One region of the Streptomyces sp. NPDC088157 genome, then DNA from elsewhere that is predicted to be linked to it. Evidence: riboswitches for the same ligand, from Rfam matches in the RefSeq annotation. Region 1 holds a riboswitch; the other holds the start of a gene.
What was found. A riboswitch is a leader RNA that binds a small molecule or an ion and turns the genes downstream of it on or off. The one in region 1 is predicted to bind cyclic di-AMP.
Positions count from the first base shown of each region.

Region 2: another riboswitch for cyclic di-AMP. It lies ahead of ACIPFH_RS24000 (M23 family metallopeptidase); the one in region 1 lies ahead of ACIPFH_RS15815 (peptidoglycan DD-metalloendopeptidase family protein).

Region 1 is NZ_JBIUSU010000003.1:1,011,337-1,018,283, forward strand. Features, by position in the region: gene ACIPFH_RS15805 (hypothetical protein) at 1-1,620, opposite strand, end outside; gene ACIPFH_RS15810 (GDSL-type esterase/lipase family protein) at 1,512-2,693, opposite strand; gene ACIPFH_RS15815 (peptidoglycan DD-metalloendopeptidase family protein) at 3,020-3,979, opposite strand; cyclic di-AMP (ydaO/yuaA leader) riboswitch at 3,984-4,178, opposite strand; gene ACIPFH_RS15820 (alpha-galactosidase) at 4,448-6,523, opposite strand; gene ACIPFH_RS15825 (tyrosine-protein phosphatase) at 6,745-6,947, shown strand, end outside.
Region 2 is NZ_JBIUSU010000005.1:852,637-859,583, forward strand. Features, by position in the region: gene ACIPFH_RS23970 (hypothetical protein) at 1-110, opposite strand, end outside; gene ACIPFH_RS23975 (hypothetical protein) at 530-889, opposite strand; gene ribA (GTP cyclohydrolase II) at 1,236-1,877, opposite strand; gene ACIPFH_RS23985 (MarR family winged helix-turn-helix transcriptional regulator) at 2,111-2,635, opposite strand; gene ACIPFH_RS23990 (dihydrofolate reductase family protein) at 2,777-3,904, shown strand; tRNA gene ACIPFH_RS23995 (tRNA-Met) at 3,987-4,060, shown strand; cyclic di-AMP (ydaO/yuaA leader) riboswitch at 4,385-4,553, shown strand; gene ACIPFH_RS24000 (M23 family metallopeptidase) at 4,561-5,583, shown strand; gene ACIPFH_RS24005 (PrsW family glutamic-type intramembrane protease) at 5,738-6,947, opposite strand, start outside.

The DNA of each region.
Region 1 (6,947 bases):
GTTGCGGGCTCCGGACACGACGCCGGCCGGGTCGAAGACCGTCGTGCTGGTCTCGGTCGCCGGGTCCCACTTCTCGACCCGGGTGAAGTCCAGCAGTTCCGACGCCTTGTCACCGTCCCACCAGATACGGAAGTTGACGCTGGGGGTGGTGGTGGAGACCTTGCCGTCCTGGACGCTGAAGACGCCCGCGCCGGGCCGGGTGACGTCGGCGGTGGACGTCCAGTACTCGTAGCCGCGGTGATTCGGGTCGATGTCCGCCGCGTTCCCGCGGCCGGTGTCGAGGTCCGCGTCGCTCACGGGGCCGGTCGGATGCGAGCCGGTCACCAGCCGCTCGCCGGTGTCGGCGTCGTAGTAGTACCAGGGGAACGCGGAGACGACGCCCAGCTCGGACTGCTGGATGGCGAAGCCCTCCAGACCGGGCCGGTCGGGGTCGAGGTCGGCGATGTCGAAGCGGTCGCCGTGGATGGCGCCGTCGACGACGTAGCGCAGCGTGCCGTCGCTGTTCACGACGTAGTTGCCGTCGGCGATCTCGTCCCTGCCGTCCCCGTCGACGTCGACGGTGCGGATCTGGTGGAAGCTGGTCGCGCCGGTCGCCGGGTTCACCACGTACTTCCAACGGCGGGTGAGATCGGTGCCGTTGAAGTCCCAGGTCTGGAACAGGACCCGGAACGAGCCGCGCTTGGCTCCGGCCCGGGTGACCAGCTTGGTGACGAGGCTGGGGTGTTCGCCGTCGAGGTAGGCGATGCCGAAGTGACCGCCGGAGGGGCCGTCGGCCACGAAGTCGTCGGGTACGGGCTGCCGGGTCCGCTCGGCTCCGGTCGCTCCGTCGATCACCGACACGAACTGGTTCGCGGGCGAGGCCGCGGTGACCCGGGAGCCGTCGGCGAAGGTGGTCCCGGCGGCGGTGTGCGCCAGCACCTCGGCCCTGCCGTCGCCGTCGAGGTCGTAGACGGTGACGTTGTCGTCGTTGCGGTAGCCGCCGATCGCCGTGGAACCGCTGATCGCGGCGGGCGCCGGGTCGTTGGCGCCGTTCCCCCCGACCTGGGTGTAGGAGCCGGGGCCGAGGTCGACCCGCCACAGCCGCTCGCCGGTGAGCGAGTACGCCTCCAGCAGGTCGGGCCTGTCGCGGGTCCCGGACAGTCTGCTGACGACGAGCTCGTAGCGTCCGTCGCCGTCGAGGTCACCCGGCCAGGCGTGCTGGACGGTGTAGCCGTCGGCGGCGGCGAGGGGGATCTCGGCGTAACCGTCGGCGAAGTACAGGGCGGGCGAACTCGCCTTCAGCTCATGCCCGTTGATGACCGAGCGCACGGTGTACGTGCCCGTGCCCCGGGAGTTGTCCTGGTAGGTCGTGGACTTGCGGACCGGCTCGCGGTTCAGCCGGCGGCCGTTCTTGTACACGTTGAAGGCGATCGTGGTGTGGGGGAGGGCGTACTCGGTGCCCAGCAGGCGCCAGCTGAGGAAGGTGCCTTCGCCCGAGGGTACGGCGACCAGGCCTCGGTCCAGGTTCTCGACTATGCGGCGCGGGGTGTCGGTGGCGTGGCCGGCGGGCGCGGAGCAGAGGCCGGCGAGCAGGGCGGCGGCGACGACGGCGACGGTTCTTCGGCGGCGGTTGGTGTGCACTGATGCTCCTTGCTCAGAAGGCTGATGAGTCGGTCGGCCACCTTGCGGTGACCCTGGGCGCTCGGGTGGACGCTGTCCTGGAAGTCCCCGTCCGCCGCCGAGAGCCAGCCGGTCGTGTCGACGAACTCCGTGTGCTGATCGCCGAGTTCTCCGACGACGGCGGCTATGTCGGCGGAGTGCGACCCGTCGAGGGGGCGCAGCGCGAGGACGCGGGCATGCGGTGCGGCCGACCGCAGGCGTTCGAGGTAGGCCCGGTAGGCGGTGCGGAACTCGGCCGAGCCGTAGGCCGTGTCGTTGGTGCCCTGGTTGACGACGATCACGTCGGCGGTGCGGTCGGAACGCGCCGGTGCGCCCGCGTGGTTCCAGCCGTACGCGTCACCGGCGGCCGGCACTCCCCCGTTGCCGGTCCGGATCACCCCCTGACGGCCGAAACCGACCTGGGTGAGCGAGGCGTGCAGGGCGTCGGCGACGAGGGTGGGGTAGGCGGCCGTACCGTCGGCGCAGTCGGAGGTGTTGACCTCGCACAGGGCCAGGACGCCCTGGGTGACGGAGTCGCCGTAGAACACCAACTCCTGCTTCTTCGAGGCGCGTTGGCTCAGCAAGCGACCCCGGATCCCGGTGAGCGTGACACCCGTCTCCAGCGGCGGGGTCCACCGGTTCACCCGTGAGGAGACGTCCTTCACGGACAGCTCGGCCGTGTGCGGTCCCCGCCCGGACGCCGTGATCGCGAGGTCGGCGCGGTCGACGGCGTACGACTGCTTCGGGCCGCCGTCGACGGACACGTAGATCTGCGCGGGCACGGTGACCGAGGAGACGTCGAACAGGGCGTGGACGGCGCTCCCCGCGAACCGGAACCACAGCCGGGAACCGGAGTTGACGGTGACGGCGGCCTCGGCCGTACGGCTCCAGTGCCCCTCGTAGGCGATGCGCCGGTCGTCGGGGCGCACGGTGCCCGCGCCGGCGGACGCGGCGGCGGGCGCGGTGGCACCGGCGACGAGCCCCAGGAACACCACCGCGCTCAGCGCCCGCCGGGCCGGACGACTGATGACGGTGCGTCGGTCGACGCCGGACACGGGACCTCCGAAGAGCGATAGAAAGCGCTTGCTCGCTGACGGAGATCACTGTGTCCCGACTCTGCCCCGTGTGTCGATGGGACAGAAGGGGCTGCCACAAGAACGCAATAAAACGATCATGAACGAGCAAAGCCGAACTTCGACCTTCAGCCTTCCACCGGCCGGCAACCGGCCGGCGCCATCCCCCCGCCCACCCATCCACCCGTCCACCCGGCCACCCGTCCGCCCGCCCGCCCGGACATGAGACATGCCGAAGGCCGGACCCGGGGATCGGGGTCCGGCCTTCGGCCGCGTGTCAGGCGGGGAGTCGTCCGAGGGGGGGTCGGTCAGCCGACGGAGACTCCGTGCGAACGCAGGTAGGCGATCGGGTCCACGTCGGAGCCGTAGTCCGGCGTGGTGCGGATCTCGAAGTGCAGGTGAGGGCCGGTCACGTTGCCGGTCGCACCGGAGAGGCCGAGCTGCTGACCCGCGGCCACGCTCTGGCCCGCCGAGACGGAGAGCTGGGACAGGTGGGCGTACTGGGCGTAGTAGCCGTCGGCGAGCCTGATGACGACCTGGTTGCCGTACGCGCCGCCCCAGCCCGCGGAGACGACGGTGCCCGCGCCCACGGCCTTGAGGGACGTGCCGGTCGGGACGACGAAGTCGGTGCCCGTGTGGTAGCCGCTGGACCACATGCTGCCGGCCGTGTGGTACGCGGTGCCGACGGTGGCGCCCGCCACCGGCAGGACGTAGCCGCTGGAGTTCCCGGTGCCGCTCTCGGCGGCCTGGGTGACCGCCTTCGAGGCCGAACCGGACGACGAGGAGGAAGAGGACGAAGAGGCCTTGCTTCCGGACGTCTTCGACGAGGAGGACGACGACTTCGAGGCCGAACCGGACGACGATCCGGTGCCGCCGGTCGCGGCCTTCTTGCCGATCGAGAGCTTCAGCCCGGGGTGGATCAGCGACGGGTCGCTGCCGACGGCCTGACGGTTGTCCTGGTACAGCTTCTGCCAGCCACCGCTGACGTTCTGCTCGGCGGCGATCTTCGAGAGATAGTCGCCGGACCGCACCGTGTAGCTCTTGGCGCTCGTGGCGGTGGCCGTCTTCTGCGCCACCGGAACGGACTGCACGGCCTTCTCCGGGACGGACTGGGAAGCCGACTGCACGACGGACTGGGCCGGGGCCGCATGGGCGCCGGCGGCGCCTATGAGCGGAAGGGCGAGCGCGGCGCCGCCGGTTCCGGCGACGGCGATGGAGCGAGTGAAGCGCTGAGTCTTCGGACGGCGGTGCTTACCCTTCGCGGGCATGGCGAATTCCTCTCCGGCGCCTGCGAGGTGAGCTGTCGGGTGCGGACTGGAGATGCCCGGCCGCGCCGAGGCGCGGCTTTACCCCAAAGCCTGTTCCGGAGACCGGAACAGGCGGTTCTACCTGTGGGTCCCCCGCTCCTGCCATGTACGGGTGAGTGTGCGGGATCCGGGCGGTGGCAGGATTCGGCGTCCGTCCGGATTGGTGTGGAACGTAAGCGACCCGGACGCACAGGGACAAGCAGAGGTTGCGCTGTTGACGCCTTTCTCTTGATCCCCTGTGAGAATCACCGATCACACTCCGTGAATCGGACGGGCCGAATACCACCAATCACCCTTGAAAAGCGTGCGAATTACGTGAACATGACGGACGACGTACGGTCACGAATATGACGCTGCTCACGTGACAGCTCTCCAGGTTCCTTTATTCCGGAGCGAGTTGGAACGAAGGAGCCAATTCGGGCAGATGCCTCAGATGCGACGCAGCCGGATAACCGTCGCATCGAGGTCGCCCCGCAGCCCGACATGGAGCCCGTGGTGCCGCAGCACCGCACCCCGGTGAACTTCGCCCGTTTCACGGCATTCGTACGATGCTGTCGGGTCGAGCCCCCGCAGTCTGAGCGCCGGAACGGGTTCACCGAACCGCTGCGCCTGGAGCCAGGCGAGGACGACGGTCTCGTCGCCGCGCACGTACTGGACGGCGCTCAGGCCGCCCGCCGGGGGCCGCAGCCGGTGGAGGTCTCCGTGCTGCACGACGGGCCGGATCTCCTTGTAGAGGTCCACCCACCGGCGCGCCTCGGCGAGCTCCTCCTCGCTCCACTCGGAGAGGTCCCCGCCGACGCCGAGCACCCCGGCCATGGCACTGACGAACCGGAAGCGCAGCGAGCTGACCCGGCCGTTGAGCTGCGTGTTGGGACTGTCGGTGACCCAGGCCGCCATGACCCGGGCGGGGTGGATCTGACTGAAGCCGTGCTGGATGTCGAGCCGGTCGAGCGGGTCGGTGTTGTCGGAGGTCCACACCTGGTCGGTGCGGCTCATGATCCCCAGGTCGATGCGGCCGCCACCGCCCGAGCAGGACTCGAAGGCGACCCCTGGGTGCGCCTCGCGCAGCCGGTCGAGGAGGGCGTACAGGGCGCGCACATGGTCGACCCAGAGGCGCTGCGGGTAGGGGTCGTCCGGCCAGCCGGCGTCGGTGAAGCAGCGGTTGAAGTCCCACTTCACATAGTCGACGGGCGCACTGGAGAGGAGCCCGTGAAGCTGCTCCCAGAGATACTCCTGGACGTCCTCCCGCGCGAGGTTCAGTACAAGTTGATTGCGGAACTCCGTCCGCTTTCGTCCTGATTGGAACTGCACCCAGTCGGGGTGGTCCCGGTACAGCTCACTGTCCGGGTTGACCATCTCCGGCTCGACCCAGATGCCGAACTGCATACCGAGGGCGTGCACCTGGTCGGCGAGGGGCTTCAGCCCGTTCGGGAAGCGGTCGGGGTTGGGCCGCCAGTCTCCGAGCCCGGCATGGTCGCCGGTGCGCGCCCCGAACCAGCCGTCGTCGACGACGAAGAGCTCCACGCCGATCGCGGCCGCCCGTCGGGCGAGCGCGCCCTGCTGCTCCTGGGAGATGTCGAAGTAGGTGGCCTCCCAGGAGTTGAACAGCACCGGCCGGTCCTGCTCGGCGTCCGGGATGATGTGCGCGCGCTGATAGGCGTGCCAGGTGCGGCTCGCGCCGCCGAAGCCGGCGTCGCTCCACAGACCGGCGAAGACGGGCGTGGTGAAGGACTCCCCCGCGGCCAGCCGCAGCAGCCCGGAGTCGTCGTATCCGGCGCCCCCGGTGACCTGCACGCGCGCGTCCGGGAGTTGGGCCACCGCGATCCGCCAGGAGCCCGACCAGCCGAGGGCGCAGCCGTAGACCTCGCCGCGCTCCTCGGTCGCGTCGGTGTCCAGGGCGACCCACGGCAGGTGCTGGTGCCCGGTATGGCCGCGGCGGCTGCCGATGATCTTCTCGCCGTAGGTGAGGGGGGACCGCGTGAGCCGGGACTCCGCGGCCCAGCGGCCGTGCAGCTGCGAGAGCCGCCAGTCGTCGCGCTCGGGCAGGGTCCAGGTGGCGGAGTCGGCGCGCAGCAGCTCCAGCGGCCGCTCTCCCTCGTTGCGCAGGGCCGTCCACCGCTCGACGACATCGCCCCGCATCCGGTAGTGCAGGGTGACGGCCAGCCCGGCGTCCCGGAACCGCAGCCGCAGCTCGTCGCCGTCGGCCTCGAAGTCCTCGTAGGACCATTCGGTGCCGCGCCGCTCGTCGGTGCGCACGGACAGGGCGGGCCGGACGAAGCGGGGGCCGCCCTCGACCGGGTACTCCTCGCGGCCGTCGAGCGGGGACTCGAACGACGCCCCCCGCTCCGACGCGGGGCGGGCGGCGAGCGCCTCGGCGTCCGCGAGCGCGATGCCCGGGCCCCAGTGCAGGTGGACCAGCTCGTCGGCCTCGGTGAGGTGGAGGGCGTAGCTGCTCGTCGGCCCCGAAAGGAGCCAGGTACGGCCATTGTCGGCGATCTCGGGCATCAAACCCCCACTAATTCGAACAGGTGCGATCAAGCACCAACATCATCGAATGCGGTCGGCCCGCCGGGCAACTTTCCGTGGACAACTCTTCACCTGGACGGACGTCGGGAGCACCGGCCTGTGGACAACTCGTTGCCCCAGGAATCCATGTCGTATGGTCGAGGAGTTGTCCCGTCGGCCCACCGAGCCACGCCGACGCAGACCCGACAGGGGGAGCTTCCGTGACGCAGCAGGTCCCGTCGACCGAGCCGGAGCTGGCCGGTGTGCGCAACTTCCGGGATGTGGGCGGTCTGCCGACCGTCGACGGCCGGCGGGTGCGGCACGGCGTGCTGTTCCGCAGCGGCCATCTCGCGCACGCGACCGACGAGGACGCCGCCTTCCTCTCCGGCCTGGGCCTGCACACGATCTTCGACTTCCGCAACAC
Region 2 (6,947 bases), on a different contig from region 1:
AGATCTTCGACTTCGGGGAACCGCACGTTCCACAAGCCCTCACGCAGAGCGGCCAGCCAGGAATCGTGCATCTCTTCGCGGCTCGACCTGTTGGCGAGAATGCCGTGCACTGCGACAACGTCTGCCATCAACCCCCCCGGATTCGTCCTCTTGCCGCGATTATGGCAAGGGCCATGGCATCACTGTCTCCGTCTTGCCCAAATTGACCGCTGGCGCTCACCGCCTCGGCATCGGGGAGGTCGCGCGCCTGGTTCAGCCACTAGGGCGCCCAGTAGGGCGCGAGCCGGCGCCGGCCGCGAGCGGGAATGCGTCCTCACGGTCACCGGGACCTGCAGTGACACGAGGGAAGGAGCTTCCCGGAAGAGGCATTTCCGGAGACCGGTTCAGTATCCGGAACCACCCACCACAGCCCTACCAGGACTTTTAACCCATTGGTTGTGGGCTCGAATCCCACAGGGCCTACCGAAACGCACCCGGCTCAGGAGTGGTTGAGCCGGGGGCGTTCGTGATCATCCGGTGCGACGGTGGGTCAGTGGTCCGAGTAGCTGAAGTCGCCGATGGTCCAGGCGCTGACGTCCTCGATCGCCACGCGGTACATCCCGCCCGTCTCCGGGATCCCCACCGTGCCCTGCAGGATCCGGGCGACGTGGAAGTGCAGGTGTGTGGGCGGTCCCTCGTTCTTCGCGGAGGTGTCGAAGACGGCGGAGAAATCGCCCAGCTGGGCGGAGTTCGTCAGCACCTCCGACACCCTCTGCCGCCACATGGCCTCGGGGGCCAGTCGACCGGTGATGACGGCACCACCGGTGACCACGGTCAGGGGCATCTGATTGCTCTGCCCGGACTCCACGAGAGTGGCGAGGGCAACGATCAGCTCGTCAGGCTTCGGCATGAGATCGGATTCTATGTACCGGCACGCCCGAGCGGACCCGAGGGTCGAGGGCGAGGTGGCGTTTTCCGGCCCCTCGTGAACATTCTGACCGCTGTGACGCGGTCCCGCGCATCGGGGGCCCGTCGGAGGGGGCGGACCGGATGGTCGAGCGGGCCCGCGCCCGGGGCAACCGGACCTACGCCGACCTCACGGACCTCGCCGACCTCGTCGACGTCCGTGAGGTCCCCGAAGCCCGGGACGCCCGTGCCGTCGACGTTTCACGGCGCCCGCCGCAGGCCGCCGATGACCGAGCACGTCATGCTGCTCCAGTGGGCCGCGCTGGACGGCCCGTTCGGGCCGTCGGCGGTCAGCCCACGTTCAGCCCGGTGAGGTCCGCGAGCGGCAGCGTGTGCTGGGTCTGGAGGACCTTGGCGCGCAGGTAGCGGACGTTGTGCGGGGTCGTGAAGACGCCCGTCGGGACCCGGTCCTGGACGTCGATGCCCAGGTCCCGCAGCTGGTCGGCCTTGTCGGGGTTGTTGGACAGCAGGTCCAGGCCCGTGATGCCCAGGGCGCGCAGCATCTGGGCGGCGGCCGTGTAGTCCCGGTCGTCCTCGGGCAGGCCGAGCGCGGCGTTCGCCTCGTAGGTGTCCAGGCCCTGGTCCTGGAGGGCGTACGCGTCGAGCTTGTTGTAGAGGCCGATGCCGCGGCCCTCCTGGCGGAGGTAGAGCAGGACGCCGCCGGTGCCGGCTATGCGCTCGACCGCCTCGCGCAGCTGCGGCCCGCAGTCGCAGCGGGCGGAGCCGAAGACGTCACCGGTCAGGCACTCGGAGTGCAGCCGGACCAGCGGGGTGGCACCGGGCGCCGACTCGCCGAGGACGACGGCGACGTGCTCCTGGCCGTCGGTGAGGCCGTGGAAGGTGACGAGTTCGGCGTCGACGGAGTAGCCGTCGGGGAAGCGCAGCGGTACGCGGACGCGGGCGCGCGGGGTGGCGGCGGGGGTGTCGGGCATGCGGTCTCCCGGGTCCGGAGGACGGTGACAGAGCGACGCCGGGCCGCCCTGTGCTTCAGATTTGAAGCAGATCCAACGATTCGAGACCCTACCGCATGCTTGAAATTTGAAGCAACTGCTTTGTGGTGCGGCTCACGACGATGCGGCTCGTACGCCAGCGGCTGGGTTCCGGGGGGCCGAGGCTCGCGCGCCCGCCGCCGCGGCTCGCGAGGTTGCGGTTCGCCGGGTCGCGGTCACGGGGTTCCGGAGCAGGGCGAGGAGCGCCGGCGCCACGGGAGGTCCTCGGGTGCCGCCTCGCCTTCGTCGTTCTCCTGCAACCCGCGCGCGACCTGCGTGAAGATATCCTCCAGCTGGCCCACCTGCTCGGGGGTGAGCCGGTCGAAGAGGGAGGCGCGGACCGTCTCGACATGGCCGGGCGCCACGCTCTCCAGGACCGTCATGCCCTCGTCCGTCAGGACCGCCACGCTCCCGCGCTTGTCCCACCGGCACTCCTCACGTCGCAGCAGCCCGTCCTTCTCCAGCCGGGACACCGCGTAGGTCAGCCGGCTGCGGGTGATCTTCAGCCGCTCCGCGAGGTCGGTCATCCGCAGCCGCCGCTCCGTTGTCTCGGAGAGGTTGGCGAGGATGGAGTAGTACAGGTGGGGCATGCCGGCCTCCTGCTGGAGCTGCCGGTCGATCGCGTCCTCGAGGAGGAGGTAGCCGGCCACGTAGGCGCGCCAGGCGCGCTGCTCCTCGGGGGTGAGCCAGCGAGTCGTCATGCGCCCAGTGTAGGTTTGTTTCAAACTTGAACCAAGACCACTTGAACCAAGACCACCACCGTCGGACCGGCGACCGGACCGCGTCGAGGCACGTCGGACCGCGTCAGGCCGCCGTCGGACCCAGCCCGGGGAGTCGCGTCGATGCCGTACCCGTACGTCCTGCTGTCCGCCGCCGTGTCCCTCGACGGCTACCTGGACGACACCACGCCCGAGCGCCTGCTCCTCTCCGGCCGCGCCGACTTCGACCGCGTCGACGAGGTACGGGCCTCCGTCGACGCGATCCTCATCGGCGCCGGCACCATCCGCGCCGACAATCCCCGGCTCCTTGTGAACTCCCCGGAGCGCCGCGCCGCCCGGGTGGCCGCCGGACTGCCGCCGTACCCCCTCAAGGTCACCGTCAGCGCCTCCGGCGAGCTCGACCCGGCGGCGAACTTCTGGCACACGGGCGGCGAGAAGGCCGTGTACACGACGGAGAAGGGCGCCGAACGGATCCGGGCGCTCGGCATCGCGGCCGAGGCGGTCCCGCTCGGACCCGAACTGGACTGGCGCCGCCTCCTCGAACACCTCCACGACGTGCGCGGCGTACGGCGCCTCATGGTCGAGGGCGGTGGAACCGTCCACACCCAGCTGCTCCGGCAGGGCCTCGCCGACGAACTCCAGCTCGTCCTCGCCCCGCTGTTCGTCGGAGACCCGCGTGCGCCCCGGCTCTTCGGGCCGGGCGGCTACCAGGGCGGACGGCTGCGCCTGGTGGAGACCCGGCGCATCGAGGACGTCGTCCTGAACCGCTACGAGCCCACCGCCCCCGGCGCCGGACCGCTGCCCGTCGCGGCCGACCGGCACTGGCTCGCCCTGGCCTGCGCGCTCGCGGCCGACTGTCCGCCGTCGCGGACCGCCTTCAGCGTCGGTGCGGTGATCGTGGCCGCCGACGGCACGGAGCTGGCGCGCGGCCACTCGCGCGAGGGCGACGACCCGGTCGTGCACGCCGAGGAGGCCGCCCTCGCCAAACTCGACCCCGCCGACCCCCGCCTCCCCACGGCCACCGTCTACAGCAGCCTCGAACCGTGCGCCCGCCGTTCCTCCCGTCCGGCCCCCTGCGCCCGGCTCATCCTCGACGCGGGCGTGCGCAGGGTGGTCACGGCCTGGCGCGAACCGAACACCTTCGTCACGGACGCGGACGGCACCGGTCTGCTGACGGCCCAGGGCGTCGACGTCCTTGTGCTCCCGGGGTACGAGGAGCGGGCGAAGGGCCCCAACCGTCACCTCCTCTGAGCCCGCCGAGGCCCCGCCGAGGCCCCACTGATCAACCGATGTGCTTTCCGACCCGCTGATGGCGTACAGTTGTGTTCATCGCCGCGGGGTGGAGCAGCTCGGTAGCTCGCTGGGCTCATAACCCAGAGGTCGCAGGTTCAAATCCTGTCCCCGCTACTGATAGGCCGAAGGCCGGAATCCGAAAGGGTTCCGGCCTTCGGTGCGTTCACCGACCACTCCCTCACTCTTGGTGACCGGATGACCGCCCAGCGCATAACGACTGAGTCACCATCAAAACCTGTGTGACTGCTGATGCGTTTCCGGGGTATGTCGAGGCGCGGTCGGCACGCGGTCAACTCGCCCGTTTTTCACCACTGGTGGGCCGAAAGTCCAGGCCGGAAAAGTTGTTGATCAAGCAGAACAGCTTGGAATCCCGCCCCCGTGTCTATTAACGTTCGATAACGCAGCGCGGTCGTCCCAGCCGACACAAGAGTCGGCTCCGTGCGGCACGTGCCGAATCCCGCAAGGGAACCGGGGAACCATCACCTTGGGGTGAATCACGCGGAAGCCGTCGTGAGCTCGCAGAGTCCACGTCCGGTATACGCGCGTAGGAGACCTTCCCGCTCCGAACCCGTCAGCTAACCCGGTAGGCGACGGAAGGAAAGGAGCACGCCCGCGTGGCGTCCAACCCGCCTGCCCCCGAGGCCCCGCACGCGCCGGCCCAGCTGCCCACCGAGACCTTCGGCTACGGCGGCTACCGCACCGACGAGGGCCCCTGGGAGGAGTGGAACCCCACCGCGGACTCCATTCGCCCGGTACGCGGCAAGCACCGTGTCGCCAAGCAGCGCGGCGGCGGATTCGCCCGCAGCTCCACCGTCCTCGGCGTCGGCGTCATAGCCGCCGTCAGCGCGGGCGGCATGGCCAGCGCCAACACCGGCAAGGCCCCGGTCTCCATCTCGATGCCGGACCTGCCCAACGTGGGCTCGCTCATCTCCGACGACGAACCCGTCCAGGAAGCCGCGCCGGCCCTCGCCGGCTTCGGGTCCGAAGCCGCCGTGGACACCGACGAGAGCGTCGCCGACGCCGGTGAGGCCCTGCGCAGCCGGATCATGGCGCAGGCCGAGTCGCAGCAGTCCCAGGTCGAGGTCAAGGCTCTCGCCGCGGCGGCCAAGGCCGAGGCCGACGCCGTCGCCCAGGCCCAGAAGGAGGCGGAGGCCAAGGCCGCCGCCGCGAAGAAGAAGGCCGCCGAGGAAGCCGCCGCCAAGGCCGAGGCCGCGCGCCTGGCCGAGCTGGCCAAGCAGTACACGCTGCCGACCTCCTCGTACACCATCACCTCGACCTTCGGCCAGGCCGGATCCCTCTGGTCCTCCGGCTACCACACGGGGCTCGACTTCGCCGCGCCCACGGGCACGCTCATCAAGGCCGTCCACAGCGGCACCATCACCGAGGCCGGCTGGGCCGGTTCCTACGGCTACCGCACCATCCTGACCCTGGACGACGGCACCGAGCTGTGGTTCTGCCACCAGTCGTCGATCAGCGTCAGTGTCGGCCAGAAGGTCGCCACCGGTGACGTCATCGGCCGGGTGGGCGCGACCGGGAACGTCACCGGGGCCCACCTCCACCTCGAGGTCCACCCGGGCGGCAGCGCCGACGGCATCGACCCGGCGGCGTGGCTGCGCGGCAAGGGCCTCAACCCCTGAGCCGTCCGTCCCTCAGGACACACTGATCCACCCCGCAGCCCTGACGAGGAGAACCCGCGTCAGGGCTGCCGGTCTGTCGCGGCCCACCGGTGCGGAAGATTCGTTCGGTGCGGGTGATGCCTCGCGGCTCCTGGCGCGGGCGGTCCGTCGCGGCCTACGGGTGCGGGCGGGAGGCGGGATACGGCCCGGTCGGGTACCCGTAGGTGTGTCCTGCCGGGTTCCCGTACCCGTGGACCGGCCCTGCCGGGTTCCCGTACCCGTGGACCGGCCCTGTCGGGGCCCCGTACACCGGCCCCGCCCCCGCCTGGTACCCGGATCCGCCGCCGTGACCCTGGGCGGGCCCCGGTCCCGGCCCGTACGTCTGTCCCTGGCCGTACGCAGGTCCGGGCCCGTACCCGTACACGCCGTGCATGGGCCAGGGCGGCGCGACCACCCGTACCGGCGGGGCCGTCATCCGGGCCGCGTGGTCCAGCGCGGGGCGGGCGACGTCCTTGCGCCGCCACAGCTCGTTGAGCAGCTCTCGTTCGCGTACCAGGAAGTCGGCGTTCGCCCGTCCCCGGCGGCCGCGGTGCCGCAGGAACGCGAGGGACGTCGCGTACGCCTCGTAGCGCGCCACCTCCCGCTCCGCGGACTTGCCCAGGTGGCGGCCGGCGTACTCCCGGGCCAGCCGCCGGGCCCGCATCGAGCCGAGCGCGAACGGCTCGGCCGGTGTCAGCCAGCCCGCGGCCGCGTAGGCGGGCAGCTCCTCGCGTACGGTGCGCAGCTCGCGTTGGCGCGTCCACACCACCAGCCAGGTCAGCAGCCCGAACGCGGGCACCATGAACGCCGCGTACACCGCGAAGAACCCGAACTCGCCGAACGACGAGGAGCCGTTCCACAGGGCGTGCATGCCCATCGCGAGCAGTAGCCCGCACAGCGGGAGCAGCACGCGCCGCAGCTGCTGACGGTCCCCGGAGAGCGCGGCGACGCCGAAACCGATGCCGGTCAGCACGGTGAACAGGGGGTGCGCGAACGGCGACATGACGACGCGCACGAAGAAGGTCGCGGCGGTGACGGACGCGATGCCCGTGTCGCCCGTCAGCTGGTCGGTGCCGAAGGCGGTGCCGAGATAGAGGATGTTCTCGGTGAAGGCGAAGCCGGTGGCGGTGAGCCCGGCTATGACCACGCCGTCGACGATCCCGGTGAAGTCCCGCCTGCGGAAGAGGAACACCAGCAGGACGGCGGCGGCCTTGGCCGACTCCTCGACGATCGGCGCTATGACGGTCGCCCCGAGGGTGTCCGCGCCGGACGGGTCGGCGGTCGCGGTGGCTATCCATCTGGTCGCGAAGCTGTTGGCGATGATGGCTATCAGGGCGGCCGCGCAC